One region of the Brenneria tiliae genome, then DNA from elsewhere that is predicted to be linked to it. Evidence: predicted binding sites of a transcription regulator. Region 1 holds the regulator's gene; each other region holds the start of a gene.
The links. The regulator CRP, encoded in region 1, controls carbon source genes, mostly activating them, when cyclic AMP is high. The targets are predictions, from matches to a motif close to ATGTGANNNNNNTCACAT.
Positions count from the first base shown of each region.

Region 2: the regulator CRP is predicted to act here: its motif matches at 3,759-3,776, upstream of ydfZ (putative selenium delivery protein YdfZ).
Region 3: the regulator CRP is predicted to act here: its motif matches at 1,175-1,192, upstream of MFP24_RS16595 (nucleoside-specific channel-forming protein Tsx).

Region 1 covers NZ_JAKPCB010000096.1:46,873-52,726, reverse strand. Annotated here, with positions in the region: gene ppiA (peptidylprolyl isomerase A) at 1-461, shown strand, start outside; gene MFP24_RS10230 (polysaccharide lyase) at 531-1,655, opposite strand; gene crp (cAMP-activated global transcriptional regulator CRP) at 2,304-2,936, opposite strand; gene MFP24_RS10220 (OsmC family protein) at 3,253-3,660, shown strand; gene MFP24_RS10215 (phosphoribulokinase) at 3,701-4,570, opposite strand; gene MFP24_RS10210 (YheU family protein) at 4,726-4,962, opposite strand; gene MFP24_RS10205 (LysE family translocator) at 5,104-5,706, shown strand; gene MFP24_RS10200 (ABC transporter ATP-binding protein) at 5,756-5,854, opposite strand, start outside.
Region 2 covers NZ_JAKPCB010000087.1:79,274-85,127, forward strand. Annotated here, with positions in the region: gene MFP24_RS03100 (C4-dicarboxylate TRAP transporter substrate-binding protein) at 1-607, shown strand, start outside; gene MFP24_RS03105 (TRAP transporter small permease) at 677-1,156, shown strand; gene MFP24_RS03110 (TRAP transporter large permease) at 1,153-2,436, shown strand; gene MFP24_RS03115 (GntR family transcriptional regulator) at 2,617-3,303, shown strand; gene ydfZ (putative selenium delivery protein YdfZ) at 3,421-3,627, opposite strand; gene MFP24_RS03125 (esterase-like activity of phytase family protein) at 3,877-5,238, opposite strand; gene MFP24_RS03130 (tartrate dehydrogenase) at 5,356-5,854, opposite strand, start outside.
Region 3 covers NZ_JAKPCB010000100.1:299,957-305,810, reverse strand. Annotated here, with positions in the region: gene ampE (beta-lactamase regulator AmpE) at 1-362, opposite strand, end outside; gene ampD (1,6-anhydro-N-acetylmuramyl-L-alanine amidase AmpD) at 359-934, opposite strand; gene MFP24_RS16595 (nucleoside-specific channel-forming protein Tsx) at 1,358-2,221, shown strand; gene nadC (carboxylating nicotinate-nucleotide diphosphorylase) at 2,320-3,210, shown strand; gene MFP24_RS16585 (FAD-dependent oxidoreductase) at 3,625-5,157, opposite strand; gene ppdD (prepilin peptidase-dependent pilin) at 5,420-5,854, shown strand, end outside.

The DNA of each region.
Region 1 (5,854 bases):
GAAACATTGAGCTGGCGTTGGATGAGCAAAAAGCCCCGGTTTCGGTGAAAAACTTTGTCGAGTACGTGAATAACGGTTTTTATAACGGCACCACGTTTCATCGCGTGATCCCCGGCTTTATGATCCAGGGCGGCGGCTTTACCGATGATATGAAGCAGAAAGCGCCCAACCCGCCGATCAAAAACGAGGCGGATAACGGTTTGCGCAACCTGCGCGGCACCATCGCCATGGCGCGTACCGCCGACAAAGACAGCGCCACCAGCCAGTTCTTTATCAACGTGGCGGACAACGCCTTTCTCGATCACGGCCAGCGCGATTTTGGCTACGCGGTCTTTGGCCGGGTGGTTAAAGGGATGGAGGTCGCGGATAAGATTTCCCAGGTGCAGACGGAAAACGTCGGCCCGTATCAGAACGTGCCGCTCAAACCCGTGGTTATCCAGTCGGCGAAGGTCCTGCCTTAAGCTTTCTCTGATCGACCGTGTAAAAACGGGCGAGTTTACCCAACTCGCCCGAATTAAATCAGCGCGTCGTCATTGACAGGCGGAGGCGGTCAATACGGCAAGGTTCTTGCCGACGCCGGCATAGTTCGCCAGTTTATCTTTTACGCATTGCGCGGTTACCGGCGAGTAGCTATAAGGGAGTGCGGGGAATGTGCCGGTGCTGGTCCAGCTATCGGCATTGACATAGGCTTTGGAATCTTTGTCCCAGGTGATGCCGTAGGTGGTGAAATCGGCGGGTTTGGTAATGTTGTTGTTGCGCAGTTCCCATGTGCCGAAATTCGAGCCATCGTAACGGGATGTCACCGGGTTTTTCGCGTTCTCGAACCAGTTGCTTTCAATCAATGCGATGCCGTTCTGACGAACGTTCAGCCCTGAACTGGTGACGCCGGAATAGAGGTTGTTGTAGGCATGCACCTGACCGCCTCGTTGCAGCGGCAGCCGGGCGTTTACGTCGCTGTAGATATTGTGGTGATAGGTGAGGTTGCGTCCGGTATCGCTATTGCTGGAACCGCTTAAGCCGACCTTTTTGACGCCGTGAATGTAGTTGTAGGAGACGGTGACGTTGGTCGAGCCTTTTTTGATATCCACGGCGGATTCAAAGGTGGTATCGCCGTCCGGCGTGCCCTCGCACTCATGGTTTTTCGCGAAGATCTCGTTATGGTCGATCCAGACGTTCGGGGAGTCGTCGATGCGGATTGCATCGCCATCCTGGGCGCCTCCGGGCATATACCCCATGCGCATATTACGCACCACGACGTTGGAGGACTTGGTGATCCAGATACCGAAGTTTGCTGAGGAACCATTGCCGCCGAGGATGGTAATGCCTTTGGTAAACTCCTTGATCTCCACGCCGCGCGCCGCTTTGCTCCATTGACCGCAGATATCGGCTTCCGCCGCCTTGATTAAGTCATCTTCATTGCCGTTATAGGTGATGACTACGGGGTAGGCGCCGCCTGACACTTTTTTACCGCTTGAGTCCAGACGCGCTGCCGCGATGATATCGACAATGTCCTGCATCGAACCGGCCGTTTTATTGACGGCGCCGGAAACGTTGCCGCCGTCGGTGGTGGCATAGCCGCCGGTATCGGCCGCCATCGCTGGTTGGCAGGCAAGACATAACAGCCCGGCGGCGGCTGAAGGCAGTAGGTATTTCATAAGGATTATCTCCTGTTGGAATATAACTTTCGTTAAGGCATTTATCGTTCCATATGCCCAGGGTAATAAGGTTGGATTTTTCGCTAAAAATGGAATATCAGTTTTCAGTTTTATCAAAAACCCGCATCAGTGTTATCACAAAAATAAAACAATTCAATACGGTGAGTTCAATGCGTCTTTTGAATAATCGAAAGGAAAGGAGGGTTCTATGAAAGCTAAATTGCCAATTAAAATTACGCATAAGATATTTATTGTTTTATTATCAATAAGTTATATTCTCATGATGGTTTTTTTTATTTCCATAGGTTTCTGTTTTCAGCAATATATTCATATAAGGTGGATTTGTCTGAAAAATCCCCCCGGATATCCATATTAATAGGGATTTTCTTAAAATAAATAAAAATGGAGTTTTATTGATCTATATTAAAATATAACTTTATAAATCATGGCTGATTTTTATTTTGCCGATATTGAAAATAATAGATTAAGCCTGTTGGTAAGGCTATTTACATTGCCGGTAAATAATTTATTTTGATAATAAATACCCTGCTCATTAACTAAGGGGTAAATATGAGACCTGCGTTGATGGTGATAAAAAAAAGCGTGAAACTCGCTTCACGCTTTTTTGTTGTAGGGTAACGGAATGGTTTAACGGGTGCCGTAAACCACAATCGTTTTACCATGTGCGGAGATCAGGTTCTGGTCTTCCAGCATTTTAAGAATACGGCCCACGGTTTCGCGTGAACAGCCGACGATTTGCCCAATTTCCTGACGGGTGATTTTTATTTGCATGCCATCGGGGTGAGTCATGGCATCGGGTTGTTTCGCCAGGTTTAATAACGTCTGAGCAATACGGCCGGTAACGTCGAGAAACGCCAGATTACCGACTTTCTCTGAAGTTACCTGTAGTCGGCTGGCCATCTGCGCCGACAGGCGCATCAGAATATCGGGATTCACCTGAATCAACTGCCGGAACTTTTTATAAGAAATTTCAGCAACTTCACAAGCCGTTTTCGCCCGTACCCAGGCGCTGCGCTCCTGACCTTCTTCAAACAGGCCAAGTTCACCGATAAAATCTCCCTGATTGAGATAAGAGAGAATCATTTCTTTGCCTTCTTCATCTTTGATCAGCACTGCGACAGAGCCTTTCACGATGTAGTAAAGCGTTTCTGCTTTTTCACCCTGGTGAATCAGCGTGCTCTTCGATGGATACTTGTGGATATGACAATGAGAAAGGAACCATTCGAGAGTCGGGTCTGTTTGCGGTTTGCCGAGAACCATTCGCTATCATCCTCTGTTGTAATTCACTGCGCAAATCACAGGGCTCAGAGTTCCCTGTACGGCGTATTACTGCTAAACATTCAAAATTCGTCTAGGAAGAATGACGTCAGGGAATATACTGGAGCCTCTATCTGGCGACATCATCATCTCCCCGGTATCTGAGTTTGTCCAGAAAAGGCAGATTCTATTTTCGTTTGTAACACAGCTTGAAGGACCTGTCTTGTGTTGTCTCGCTTCAGCATGATGAAGCTTTGGTTATAGCGTGTTTTTGTACAGTAACGATATAAATTTTCAAAAAATTTTTAGCGGAGGCGGCATGCAGGCTCGAGTAAAGTGGATTGAAGGTTTAACTTTTCTTGGTGAATCAGCGTCCGGGCATCAGGTGCTGATGGATGGCAATTCGGGAGACAAGGCGCCAAGCCCAATGGAAATGGTGTTGATGTCGGTTGGCGGCTGCAGTGCGATTGACGTGGTGTCGATCCTGCAGAAAGGCCGTCATGACGTGGCGGACTGCGAGGTTAAACTGACCTCGGAGCGGAGAACGGAAGCGCCGCGCCTGTTTACCCATATTAATCTGCATTTTATCGTGACGGGCACAGGGCTGACGGAGAAAGCGGTGGAACGGGCGGTGGCGCTCTCCGCGGAGCGCTATTGCTCGGTGGCGCTGATGCTGGATAAAGCCGTCGAGGTCACGCACAGTCATGAAGTCCGCATAGCGGGGTAATCCTCGGCGTATCGCCCGCTGGTGCTTTTGCCGCGGCGGACTATTCGATTTTTTTCCCTTCCAGCAGGCGCTGCACCAGCGGCGCCATAATCAGCTCCATCGCCAGACCCATTTTCCCGCCGGGCACCACCAGGGTGTTGATATGGGAAATAAACGATCCCTGCAACATGGCCAGCAGATAAGGGTAGTCAATATTATCCAGTTCCTGGAAATGAATCACCACGAAGCTTTCGTCCAGTGAGGGGATCGACTTGGCGGCGAACGGGTTGGAGGTATCAACGGTGGGAACGCGCTGGAAGTTGATGTGCGTGCGTGAAAACTGCGGCGTAATGTAGGTGATGTAGTCTTCCATGGAGCGCACCACCGAATCCATCACCGCTTCGCGCGAGTGTCCGCGCTCGTTCACGTCGCGAATCAGTTTCTGAATCCATTCCAGGTTGACGATCGGCACCACGCCGACCAGCAAATCGACGTGTTGCGCCACATTGTGCCTATCGGTCACCACGCCGCCGTGCAGCCCTTCATAAAACAGCACGTCGGTGGGTTCAGGCATCGGCTCCCACGGCGTGAACGTACCGGGCACCTGGTTGTAGGGGATCGCTTCATCATAGGTATGGAGATATTTACGGGTTTTACCGCTTCCGTGGCGGCCATATTCGGTAAACGACTGCTCCAGCAGGCTGAAATCATTGGCCTCCGGGCCGAAATAGCTGATATGGCGCCCGAGATCCCGCGCCTTACGTATTTCCATATCCATTTCCGGGCGGGTATAGCGGTGGAAGCTGTCACCTTCAAGCTGGGCGGCGCGCATGTTTAACTGCTGAAAAATCTTGTGGAATGCCTGGCTGGTGGTTGTGGTTCCCGCTCCGCTGGAGCCGGTAACCGCAATAATCGGATGCTGATGTGACATAAGGCGCTTCACTCCATGATGGTGACGTTTGCTGCAGGGCTTGCCGGAAAAACGCCATCAAAAAAGACAAGGTTTCAGACTGCTGAATGAGGTTTTTATCATTGTTAGCACGGTTGCCGATAGCGATGCATCCTCTTTTTCGGCTTTTGCGGCGTTCAGCGCGGATGATACTCGCCGGCGTTAAACTGGCCGCGGGGCATGATGTTGATGGTTTCATGCAGCTCCGACCACACCAGAACCACTTCGCCTGACTCCAGTTGCCGGCGCACGTCGGCGACCTTTTGCGCCAGCGTGCGCTCCTGTTCGCCATAATCCGTTCCTTCGCGCAGCACGAAAGATTCGATGAGATTGCCCAATGTTTCAGGATCGAGTTGTTGCCAGGGAATGATCACGATATTTGTCCAGAAAAAGTGTTGTGCGATTAAAATCGTACTGTTAGCTTCGATATTGCCGGTTAACAATCTATGCGTTACCAACATCAATCCACTACCAACTATATCGTAAAAATGCCGAGGGCGAGGGGCGCCCGTTACATGGAATTGAGTCTGTTTTTATCGATGCTGGGTTTTCTGTGGGTGGCGGCGATCACTCCGGGGCCGAACAATATGCTATTGACCACCTCTGGCGCCAACTTCGGTTTTTATCGCTCCCTGTGGCTGATGCTCGGCATCATGCTGGGTATGCAGAGTATTTTACTGCTGGTGGCGTTCGGCGTCGGCGGCCTGCTGCTGGTCTATCCTTCGCTGCATTTCACCCTCAAGGTGCTCGGCAGTTTGTATCTGCTGTGGCTGGCGTGGAAAATCGCCACCGCCGCCTATGAAAGGCTGGAGACGATGGCTGCGCCGTCGCGTCCTATCCGGCTTTATCAGGGATGGCTGCTGCAGTTTCTCAATCCCAAGGCCTGGCTGATGGCGCTGGGGGCCGTCGCCAGCTTCAGTCTGGCGGGGCAGGAGTACAAGCACTCGGTGGCGGCGATAAGCCTCGGCATTGTACTGGTGAATCTGGTTTCCGGCGTGATATGGCTCGGCTTCGGCACGCTGATCGGCCGGCTGTTGCGCAGTAAAAAAGCCTGGATTATCTTCAACGTATCCATGGGCGTGCTGACGGCGGCCTGCGTGCTGCTGATTTGGCACTAGCGCCGCGGCGCGGGCGATAAGCGGCGCATCGGCCCGCGCCGGCGGTGACTTAAGCGGAGAGCGAGCGGGTCATCTGCTCCAGTTGCTCTTGCGCGTCGAGCCAGGCCATCTCCGTTTCTTCCAACTGAGCCCTGACCTGCGTCTGCTG
Region 2 (5,854 bases), on a different contig from region 1:
TTTCAAGGAATGGGAATCTCGCTTGCAGAGTAAGTCGGGTCTGGTAAGCCTCTCGTTCAACTGGTATCAGGGCGCGCGGATGATGATCACCAAAAAGCCTTTCTCCACGCCGGCGGACCTGCGGGGCGTCAGGGTGAGGGTGCCCGACGCGCCTATTGTGATTGAAATGATCAATTGCATGGGGGGAGCGCCGACGCCGATGGCCTGGTCAGAGGTCTATTCCGCCATCCAGACCGGCGTTGTCGATGCCGCGGAAGCGCACCCAACGGCGCTATATGGCTCCAAACTCAATGAAGTGGCTAAATATATCACCAGGACCGACCACTACCATTTAATGACCTCCATCGTTGTCGGCAGTAAATGGTTCGACCAGCTTCCCGCCGAGTTTCAGCAGATACTCCACGAAGAATCCTATAATGCCGGCGCCTACGCGTCCCAGAAGATCATCGAGGAGAGTAATACGGTGCTGGATAAAATGGCGAAAAGCGGAGCGACGATTGCCACCATCGACCTGGAGCCTTTTGTTAAAGCCTGCGCCAACGTATCTAATAAACTTGGGTTGCAACAGGCGAGGGAAAGTCTGCAACAGGCGCTTAAGTCCGAATAATGTCCGTAGTCCCGGTCCCGCCCTGGCGGCGGGACGTTGTTTGAGAGATCGCCGTTTGAGAGATCGCAGATGAAAAAAATCATCCAAATAGAAATAGCCGTTGCCAAAATCATGTTTATCGCCATGGTAATACTTATTCTGGTTGCGGCTATTGGACGTTGTGTGGGCTACCCGTTAATCTGGTCTATTGAAATAGCGATGGTACTATTTGCGTGGGTCAGTATGTTCTCCATTCATTATGCTCAGGCGAATCATCGTAATATGGGGATCGATTTTTTATCAAAACGCCTGCCGGAAAAAATACAAAACGCGCTTGATTATCTTAATAAGATTCTGATTATTTCCTTTCTTGGTTTTGGCACCTACGCCGGGTATCTCTTTACCTGGGATACGCGAGCCCACGTATTGCCGGTTTCGGAAATCAATCATGTTTTTTTGAGCGCCGCGGTCCCGACGGGGTGTTTATTGATTATGGTTACCTGCATTGAACAACTGATTGAGAAAGTAAATTCCGCCAGAACCTCTTCTGCAGAAGGAAACTTATCATGATGTGGTTAACCGGCTTGTTGTTTGTCCTGTTTATGCTGATCGGCATGCCGATTGGATTCGTTATCGCCATCTCAAGCCTGGCCTATTTTTTTACTTCCGACTTTTTGCCGCTGGGAATCGCTTTTCAAAAATTCGCCGCGCCTACCCAGTCATTTCCCATGGTCGCCGTGCCCTTGTTTATTCTTGTCGGGAATTTACTGACGCGCACCGGTATTACCGAAAGGTTATTGGATTTTGCCCGTTTGCTGACGGGGTGGATGATCGGCGGGCTGGCGCAAATCAATGTTTTACTGGCCATGCTTATGGGGGGCGTGGCGGGATCGGCGGTGGCTGATGCGTCCATGCAGTCGCGCATGCTGGGTTTCTCCATGATTGATCGGGGTTATCCGCGCGCCTACACCGCGGTGGTTATCGCTTTCGCGTCATTGATCACCGCAACCTTGCCGCCTAGCATCCTGCTGATTCTGTTCGGTTTTGTTGGGAATGTGTCGATTGGTAAACTGTTCCTGGCCGGTATTATTCCCGGTTTTCTGCTGACGGTTACGCTGATGATCACCAACTACATCATGGCCCGCAGAATGAAGATCCAGGCGGAAACCTTGTCAAAACCGACATTCAAAGAGGTTGCGGTAAGTTTCCGTCGTGGTTTCTGGGCATTGATGTTCCCGGTTATTCTGATTGTCGTGATTCGCTTGGGATTGTTTACCACATCGGAAGCGGGCGCTTTCATCGTGCTTTATGCGCTGATTGTCGGCGGGCTGATCTACAAGGAACTCACCTGGCAGGGCATGCTTGATACGCTGACGGAAACCTTGGGCGATCTCGGTATCGTTATGCTTTTGGTGATGGCCGCCTTTATTCTCGGACATATCAGCGTACTGGATCAGTTGCCCCAGGCGATGACCGAAGTGATTACGGATTTTACCGAGAGCCCGATGGGGATCATGCTGTTGATTTTTGCTCTGGTATTGATCATCGGCATGGTTCTGGATGCCAGCCCGCTGATCTTATTATTGACGCCGATACTGCTGCCTATTGTCACGGAGATTGGCTATGACCCGATTCACTTCGGCATTATGTTTATTACCCTGACCTTGCTTGGGGCGAATACGCCGCCGGTCGGGATCTGTATGTATACGGTCTGCGGTATTCTGAAATGCGACACGCTGCATTTTATGAGAGCCTCGGTCCCCTATTTAATCGCGTTTCTGATTTTCGTCGCCGTTCTGTTTGTTTTTCCGCAGACGGTGATGTTTTTGCCTAATCTGCTGATGCCATAAGCACGGGGAAACGTCGTATGCGCCATACTTGCCGGTTGCGGCATTATGGCGCATCCCGCTATCGGTAATGACCCCCATCGCCGGGCGTTACGCCAGATTCAATAGGGAAAAGAAGATAGATACGGCCTTGAGTATGCATGTATCATAATCAATAACTATTCTGAGTAAAAAAGCGGCTGTATGGACACTCCTTTTCAGATCAACAACAATGAACCTGTAAACCAGCAAATTTACCGCGTGTTGCGCAAAGACATCGTGGAATGCACCATTCCGCCGGGTAAACTGCTGTCCGAAAAAGAGATATCAATGCGTTTTGCGGTGTCTCGCCAGCCGGTGAGAGAGGCGTTTATCAAGCTGGCCGAGGCCGGGCTGGTGCAGATACTGCCGCAGCGCGGCACCTTCGTGATGAAAATTTCCGAAAAACGGGTGGCCGACGCCCGTTTTATTCGTCAGGCGCTGGAGTGCGCCATCGTTCGCCGCGCGGCGGAAATGGTCACCGACGAGCAATTATTGAAGCTGGAACATAACCTGCGCCGCCAGGAACTGGCCGCGCAGAATGAACAGATGCGCGAGTTTCTCAGCCTTGACGATAGTTTTCATCAGTTTTTAACCCAGATTGCCAGCTGTCCGCTGGCGTGGGAAACCATTGAGTCGATTAAAGCGACCATGGACAGAGTCCGCTTCCTCAGTTTGAGCCAGGTCTCCCCGCCGGAGAGCCTTATTCAGCAGCATTATCTTATTTTCAATGGGTTGAAGGCCCGCGATCCCGATGCGGCCGAGTGGGCGGTGTGTGCGCACTTACAGGAATTGATTTACTCGATTACGCCCATCGCCCAGCAGAACAGCGATTGGTTCGAGCATTCGTGAGCCGCGGCGCTTGCCGGGTTGGAATAAGAAAACCTATACGGGAAACACAATATCGGGCGACGGAGCGACGCCCGAATAATCAGAATTATGCGTAATAAAAACCGCCTGTCCTGAAAATCAGGAACGGCCGAGACGCATCAGCTCCTGAGGGGCAAAGTACCCATTAACGCCTTTTAGTTCAACGCACTTGGCGCGCCGGACTTCTTCACGTTTCAGATTTTCCGCATGAATGGCCGCAATGGTGCCGACCAGGCGTGAATCGCTTTGCATAACGCGGCAGCCGAGATCGAGCGGATTTCTATATCTGTCATACGCCTTGTACACACTAACCTCCTTCGTTTGACGGTAAAACCGCACCGATCCTACTGCTCGCAAAAAGTAACCACCAGCGGATTGCGGTTTTTATAGAAAATCCGTCTATGAATCCCGGCGCTATTAACAGGCTTTGCTAAAAAATGAGATATAGATCACTATTTTATCCTGGCGACAATATTGTGTTAACACCGGCGGCGGCAATTGGAATGCGCCGAGCTTTCAGTCGGATAGCGCGGCAACTCCCGGAATTCCAAGCGGTTAGCGTATCGGCTGCGGCAGCGTGATCAGCCATAGTTCGTTTTCAGACTGCGGCTTAGGGAGCGGTATAATTTCCAGCGTGGTATCGACCGCCTTGCCGTCTCGCGCCAGCTTGCCGTCGTTTATCACCTGATAGTCAGCAACCTCGTCCTTTTCTTTGCGCGGCGATTTCAGCACGGCTTGCAGGCCAAAATCATTATCGTTAATAACCGCCAGCGTTTGTTTATCCACCATCGCCAGCCCTTCGACTTTCTCCTGCCGCCAGCCCAGCTTACGCAGATCCACCAGTTCCCGTTTTTGCGCCAGGCGAATGCCGCGTTTAGCCAACTGGTCGTCATCGTCAAATTCCGGCGATTTTCCGTCGGCGTCAAAAGGCGTCAGATCGGTGGCCTGACTAAAATCCACCAGATAGATGCGGTTCTGCATCTGCTTGTTTTGGTCGTTTCCCTGCTCAACAAGCAGAATGCGTTGATTGTCCAGCGCGACGATATCGCCGATTTTGGCGTCTTTAGCCTTCTTGTAGCCGTCGATATTGATGGGGTAGCCCAGCATGCGGCTGGCGCCGGTATTCGGGTTAAACATCACCAGACGCGTGAAGCGCGCCTTATTTTTGCTTTTCCCGTCGATATCCAGCGTGCTTTGCACCGCCATCACCATGGTGCCATCCGGCAGGCGGGTTAACCCCTCAAAGCCACGGTTAGGCTGACGCCATTTGATGATATTGGGTAATCCGCTCGCAATAGACTGTTCGGCGCCGGCGGGCGTCGGGCCAAATTTCTGCAAGATTTTCCCTTTGGCATCAACGTGAATCAGAAACGGGCCATACTCATCGCACAGCCAGAAGCCGCCGTTGCCATCCGGGGCGATCCCTTCGGGATCCAGACCGCGGGTATCGGTATCAAGAGGACGTAACGCATCATTGAGCGGCACTTCATTGGTGGTGCCAATCAAATTATCCGGCAGCGGCAGGCCGCTAATTGCGCCATGCTCGTCGTGTAGCGGGCGTGGATTGAGCGCCTGCGCGCCGTTCGCGCTTATCCGGATATCCATGATTAACGGGGTATAATCCGGGCTGGCGAAGATTTTGGCTTCTTTATCGCCAACCTGCGGGGCATCGGCGTTGGGGCCGCGATCGGTCAGCGTGGTGAACAGCAGGTCGTTCCCCTGTTTTCCACTGAAATAAAGGCCTGAGCCCACCCCAACCGGTAAACCATTGGGGAAATGGCCGGCGAATCTTCCCTGGTAAGCGACGCGTTCGCCCGCAGGAAAGGCGATGACATAACGAGTGACATTTTCGCCGGAAGCCAGGGCGTTCAGCGGCAGCAGTCCGGCCATCAGCAGCGACAACATATTATTTTTCATCGTATTAGCTCTTATGCGGTGGATATGGGGAAATCCACCGCAGCATAAACAACGGACGTGACAGTTAGGTGACAACGGCGACCGGCCCGCCGGTGATGAAAAACAGGCGCCGCGGCGTTACAGCCGGTCGGCAATCGCTCTTCCCAAGGTTTCCGTATTGCCGCTGCCGCCGAGATCGCGGGTGAGCGGCGCGGTCTGCGGGCCCCCAGACAAGACGCTTTCAATGGCGTGCAGTACCGCCGCGCCGGCCTGCGCATAGCCCAGATGCTCCAGCATCATCGCGCCGCACCATATCTGGCCGATAGGGTTGGCCAACCCTTTGCCGGCGATATCCGGGGCCGAGCCATGAACGGGTTCGAACAGGCTGGGGAAACGGCGCTCCGGGTTGATGTTGGCGGAAGGGGCGATGCCGATCGTGCCGGTACAGGCCGGCCCCAGATCCGACAGAATATCGCCGAACAAATTGCTGGCGACCACCACGTCAAACCAGTCCGGGTGCAGGACGAAATTGGCGGTCAGAATATCGATATGAAATTTATCGACCTTGATCTGCGGATACTGTTTCGCCATTTCCGCCACCCGGTTATCCCAGTATGGCATGGTGATGGCGATACCG
Region 3 (5,854 bases), on a different contig from region 1:
ACGGGCAAGCCCTGAATCAAAGCCAGCTCCGCCGCCATTTCCTGACTGGCGCCCACTTCACCGCGCCGGGCCGACTGTAGATATCGCCGATAGTGCTGCCGCACCTCCCCCGCCCCGATGCACATCAGGCTGATGGCGATCCACAGCAGCAGCAGAATCAGCCCGAACAGGATGCCGTCCGCCAGCCATAGCAAGAGCGATACCCCCCCCACGCAGCACAATGTCAGAAACAGGGTTTGCAGTAAGGAAGGGGGCGGCAGGTGGCGAAACACCGCTTCAAGACGGTGATCCAGCTGCCAGTGCTCACCCTGTTTGAACAGACGCTCCCACGCCAATACCAGCAACAATGTAAACAGCGTCATCGGTTTATGCTCCCGTCATTATCTATCCGGCCTTCCTGTATCAGGCGGTGATATAAATCCCAATCAAAGGCCGGGCCAGGATCGGTTTTACGGCCCGGTGCGATATTACTGTGTCCGGTAATGCGCGACGGCGTAACGGGGTAAGCGCTGAGCAGCAGCCGGGTTACCGCCGCCAGCTGATAATATTGTTCTGTAGTAAAAGGTAGCGTATCCGTCCCTTCCAGCTCGATGCCGATGGAAAAATCGTTACACCGTTCACGACCTTCATATTGAGAAACGCCGGCATGCCAGGCTCGCTGGTTAAAAGAGACATATTGAATAATTTCCCCGTCCCGGCGAATAAGGCAGTGCGCGGAAACCCGTAAATGGCGGATAGCGGCGAAATAGGGATGGGCGTCGGCATCCAGCGTCGCGGTAAACAGTTGATTGATATAAGGGCCGCCAAATTCCCCCGGCGGTAAACTGATATTATGGATCACCAGCAGAGAAGGGGCTTCGTCGTCCGGGCGACTATCGCAATGGGGGGAAGGAATATGTTTTATCTCGGATAACCAGCCATTTTCCAAAAGCATCGGCGATAACCTCGCATCATGTCGTTTGCCGGGCTGAATCTGGCGCGCTAATGGGAACGGTTTTTAACCGGAATGCGCCTGCCGACAGAGTACCATATTTCTCAACACCATACCTAACCGGCTGGATACAAAAAGGTTTTATTGTTTCCCCGCGCGTTGTCACGCCGCCATAAATCGCCTTTAAACAGGGTAATCGCTGCAAAGGCGATCCGCGTTACGCCTCTTCCGGACGCTGGAAAATAGTGATGCACATCACATTTTTTATGAAATCTGATGAATATGTGAGTTAACTAACGTGCACTGTTTCAATTTTTATTTAAAATGGCGACGTGAAATAGCCAGCGATTTTTTGCAGGTATTACAAAAACTTATTTCACAATACCCGGCTTCACAACGCGCTTTGCCAACTATACGGAAATGAATATGAAAAAAGCTTTCGCCGCAGGCGCTTTGGTCGCCTTGTCCTACAGCGTGCCGGCTCTCGCCGACGAGAATAAACCGGAATATCTTTCCGACTGGTGGCATCAGAGCGTCAACGTGGTGGGGAGTTATCACACCCGCTTCGGACCTCAGCTGAATAACGATGTCTATCTGGAATACGAGGCGTTCGCCCGCAAAGACTGGTTCGATTTTTACGGCTATGTCGACGTGCCGAAGTTCTTCGGCGTGGGAAACTCGAACGACCGCGGCGCCTGGGACGATGGCTCGCCGCTGTTCGTGGAAATTGAACCGCGCTTTTCCATCGATAAGCTGACGGGCGTCGACCTTGGGGTCGGTCCGTTTAAAGAGTGGTATGTCGCCAACAATATCATTTACGACCACGGGCGCAGCAGCGATTCGCGGCAAAGCACCTGGTACGTGGGATTGGGCAACGATATCGATACCGGCACCGATTTATCGCTTTCCACCAATATCTATGCCAAATACCAGTGGAAGAACTATGGCGCCGGCAATGAAAACGAATGGGACGGCTACCGTTTCAAGGTGAAATACTCCTATCCGCTAGGGGCGCTGTGGGGCGGCAACGTCGCCTATATCGGTTTCACCAACGTTGACTTCGGCTCGGACCTGCGCAATAAGGACGGCCGGTCGCGCACCGGCAACTCCATCGCCTCCAGCCATATTCTGTCGCTGGGCTACGACCACTGGCACTACGCCGTCGTCGCCCGTTATTTCCACAACGGCGGACAGTGGGCGGACGGCGCCGAGCTGAACTTCGGCCAGGGGCCATTTGAAGTGAAATCAACCGGCTGGGGTTATTATTTGGTGGTGGGCTACAGTTTTTAACAATTTAACACCTTGAATTATAACAACTAGTCGTTGTGGATGTCGTCGTTCAAACAGGGTAGCATAGAGCCCCGAATCCCCTTTCGGAGCTTTTTGTGATGACAACGCGTCGCTACAGTCAGGAACAACGCCAGACCGAGCTGCTCAATCGTATTGCGCAGGATATTCCCGCCAGCGTCCGGCTGGCGTTAAGTGAAGATTTGGGCGGCGCGGTGGATGCCTCTCAGGATATTACCGCCCGTCTGTTAGCCCAGGATGCCCAGGCCTCAGCCCGTATTATCACCCGCGAGGCGGGCATCTTCTGCGGCAAACGCTGGCTTGAGGAGGTTTTTGCCCAGCTCGGCGGCGCGACGTCCATTACCTGGCGCGTTGCCGATGGCGACGCCATCACGCCCGGCCAAACCCTGTGCGATATCGCCGGCCCGGCCAAACAGCTGCTGACCGGGGAACGTACCGCGCTGAATTTCCTGCAAACGCTGTGCGGCGTGGCCAGCGAAGTCAGCCGTTACGTCTCGGTGCTGCAAGGCACCGGCACCCGGTTGCTGGATACCCGAAAAACCATTCCGGGGCTGCGCACCGCGCTGAAATATGCGGTGATGTGCGGCGGCGGCAATAACCACCGGCTCGGCCTGTCCGATGCCTTCCTGATCAAGGAAAACCATATCATCGCGGCCGGCTCCATCAGGCAGGCGGTGGAGAACGCCTTTTTACTGCGCCGCGACGTGCCGGTGGAAGTGGAGGTGGAATCGCTTGATGAGCTGCGACAGGCGCTGGACGCCGGTGCGGATATCATCATGCTGGACAACTTCAGTCTGGAAACCATCCGCGAGGCGGTGAACATCACCCAGGGCCGCGCCCTGCTGGAAATCTCCGGCAACGTAACGATCGAGACGCTGCGCGACTATGCGGAAACCGGGGTGGACTATATTTCCGTCGGCGCACTGACCAAGCACGTCCGCGCGCTGGATTTATCGATGCGCTTTATCTGACCCCGTTTTGTTAAAGCCCCCTGCGCACTGCGTCTTATACACAAATGCAGGGACGCATGACGGGTTTTGCCTTTACCCGGCGTAAGAAATTATGCTGAGGTGAACTTGACCGCCGAGTGAGCAGCAGGGATGCTGCGAAAACCAGTGCCGCGTCGGGAACGCGTCACTGGTGGCTCGAATAGCGGTCATGGGCGCCGAGGGAACCGCGTCAGCGGCATAATTTCAGCCGGAAGCCAGGGTTCTCAGGGCTGCGGCGACTGAGCGCCCTGAGTCGGGCGCGTGCTACGACGTGGCATAAAAATACCTTTCTTTTTCGCGCACGAAATAACACTGAGCTTACATATACCTTTTATCGGTAAATATGTGACTAAGATATAGCCCTGCTCAGGGGGCTTTGCCGTAAGAAAACCATGGCTATTTTTTCACCTCTTCCGCAATGGCGAGCGGCGCCAGCCTGCCGCCGGTGATGGCGAACGCACTGGCGGTGCCTTCGGCAATCGACATATCGTAGGAATCGCTGTAAAGACCGCCGGCATCCTGTCCAATCGCATAAAGGCCGGGGATGATTTGCCGCTGTTTATCCAGCACCTGGAATTTTTCATTAACGCGTGCGCCTCCCAGCGTGGCAAACATCTTGATGACCGTCTTCACCGCGTAATAAGGCCCCTCCTCCATACTTCTCAAGTAGATACGGTCCTTATAAAACTCCTCGTCGTAGCCCTGCCGGGCATAGCGGTTGTTCCTTTCCAGGCTGGCGGCCAATATCCGAGGATCCATGCCGGTGGCAACGGCCAGTTCATCCAGCGTATTCGCTTTGACGACCACCGGACCCGGCTCCGCCATGGCCTGTTGCAAAATGGTTTGCAGATTATCCAGCCTGGCGCCTCTGACCAGCATATTGCCGTGATTTTTGGCCAGCCCTTTGCCATTCTGAAGCTCGTCAAGCACCTGCTGATTGATGATATGCCAGGTTTTGCCGCCGCGCGCTTCAATGGCGTTGGACATAAATTCCAGCGGCTGTGATTCGTCAAAGAACCTATCGCCGGTCATATCGACGTGCAGAAAAGGTTGCAGCACCAGGGCGCCGATGGCGAGATATTTGGCGCCATGGCCAAAGGTGTAGCTGCCGTCCACGTCAAAACAGGGGCCGGCTTGCGCGCCAAGCTCCATATTGACGGTATCGGCGCCGGCGGCCATCATCATATTGACCCCATCGCCGACGCGCCCGGCCGCGCCCTGCCCTTCCAGCGGAAAGCGCAGGTATTTCAGCACCATTTCCCGGTTCATGGCAAAGCCGCCGGTGGCGACGATAACCGCTTTGGCATTGATGATGATTTCATTGCCGGCGGTATCTTCGGCGATAATGCCGGTTACCCGGCCGGTATCATCCTGGATTAGCTTTTTCCCCGACGTTTTGCTCAATATGGTCACATCGGGGTATTTTTTGATATCCCTGACAAAGGCATTGATCATGGTGGCGCCGGTGTTGTTTTTCAGCACATGCCACGTGCGGTTGGCATTTTTAGGCTGCATGGTCTGTATTTTTTCAAATTCAACGCCGTGCGCCATCATGTAACGGATGTTGTCGCCGGTGGCGTTGATAAAGGTGCGCAACAGCTTCGGGTCGATGCGCCAATGATGAAAATTCATGATTTGTTTGAAGGCGAATTCCGGTGAGTAAGGATTATTTTCCTCAATCTGCATAGGGCTTTCCGACGCGTAGGTGCCTTCAAAATGATTGCCGCCTCCGCCTAAAAACGCCATCTTTTCCAGCAGTACCACACTCAGGTTGTTTTCCGCGGCGACCAGCGTCGCGGTGACGCCTCCGGCGCCGCCGCCGATAACGCCGACATCGACGTCATAGGTCTTTGTTTGCGCATTGGCGCCTAGAGCGAACAGACTAAAAATCGCCGTTAGTAATATTTTCCTCGCTAGCAAGATTTTCATATGAACCTCCGATTAAAGGATTAGTTCTGTCATTCCGTTTCCTGTGCGGCAAAGTAAATAAGGTCAGCAAAAATCGCTTTCCGCCCTGAATCTTACGCTTCATTGCCGTACCGAAATTGCAAAACCGCTCGCAAAAACCATTCAATAATCAGCAAATCAGCAACTCTTCTCCGCGCCTTATTCCGGTTTTCATCACCGCCCGTCGCCAGTTGCCGCCACGTTTTCTATCTTGTCGTTACGCACCACAACAGGGAAAACCACCATGGGAAAACAACAGGGATTTACGCTGGTTGAGTTGATGATCGTCATCGCGATTGTCGCCATCCTGAGCGCCATTGGCGTACCCGCCTATCAGGGATACCTGCAAAAGGCGGCCATGACCGATATGCTGCAAACGATGGCGTCGTATAAAACCGCCGTAGACCTTTGCGGGCTGGAGAATGCGGCCTTTTCCGCCTGCAACGCGGGAAATCAGGGAATACCCGGCAGTAAAACTTCACGCTACGTCAGCGCGGTCAGCGTTAATCAGGGCGTCATTACCCTAAGCGGACAATCCACCCTGCAAGGGTTGAGCGTCGTCCTGACGCCCGTATGGGATACGGAAACCGGCACGGCGCGCTGGACCAAAAACTGCGCCGCCGCAAGCACGGCGGACAGTCTGCAATCCGCCTGTCAGGATGTTTTCCGTTTTGACGAC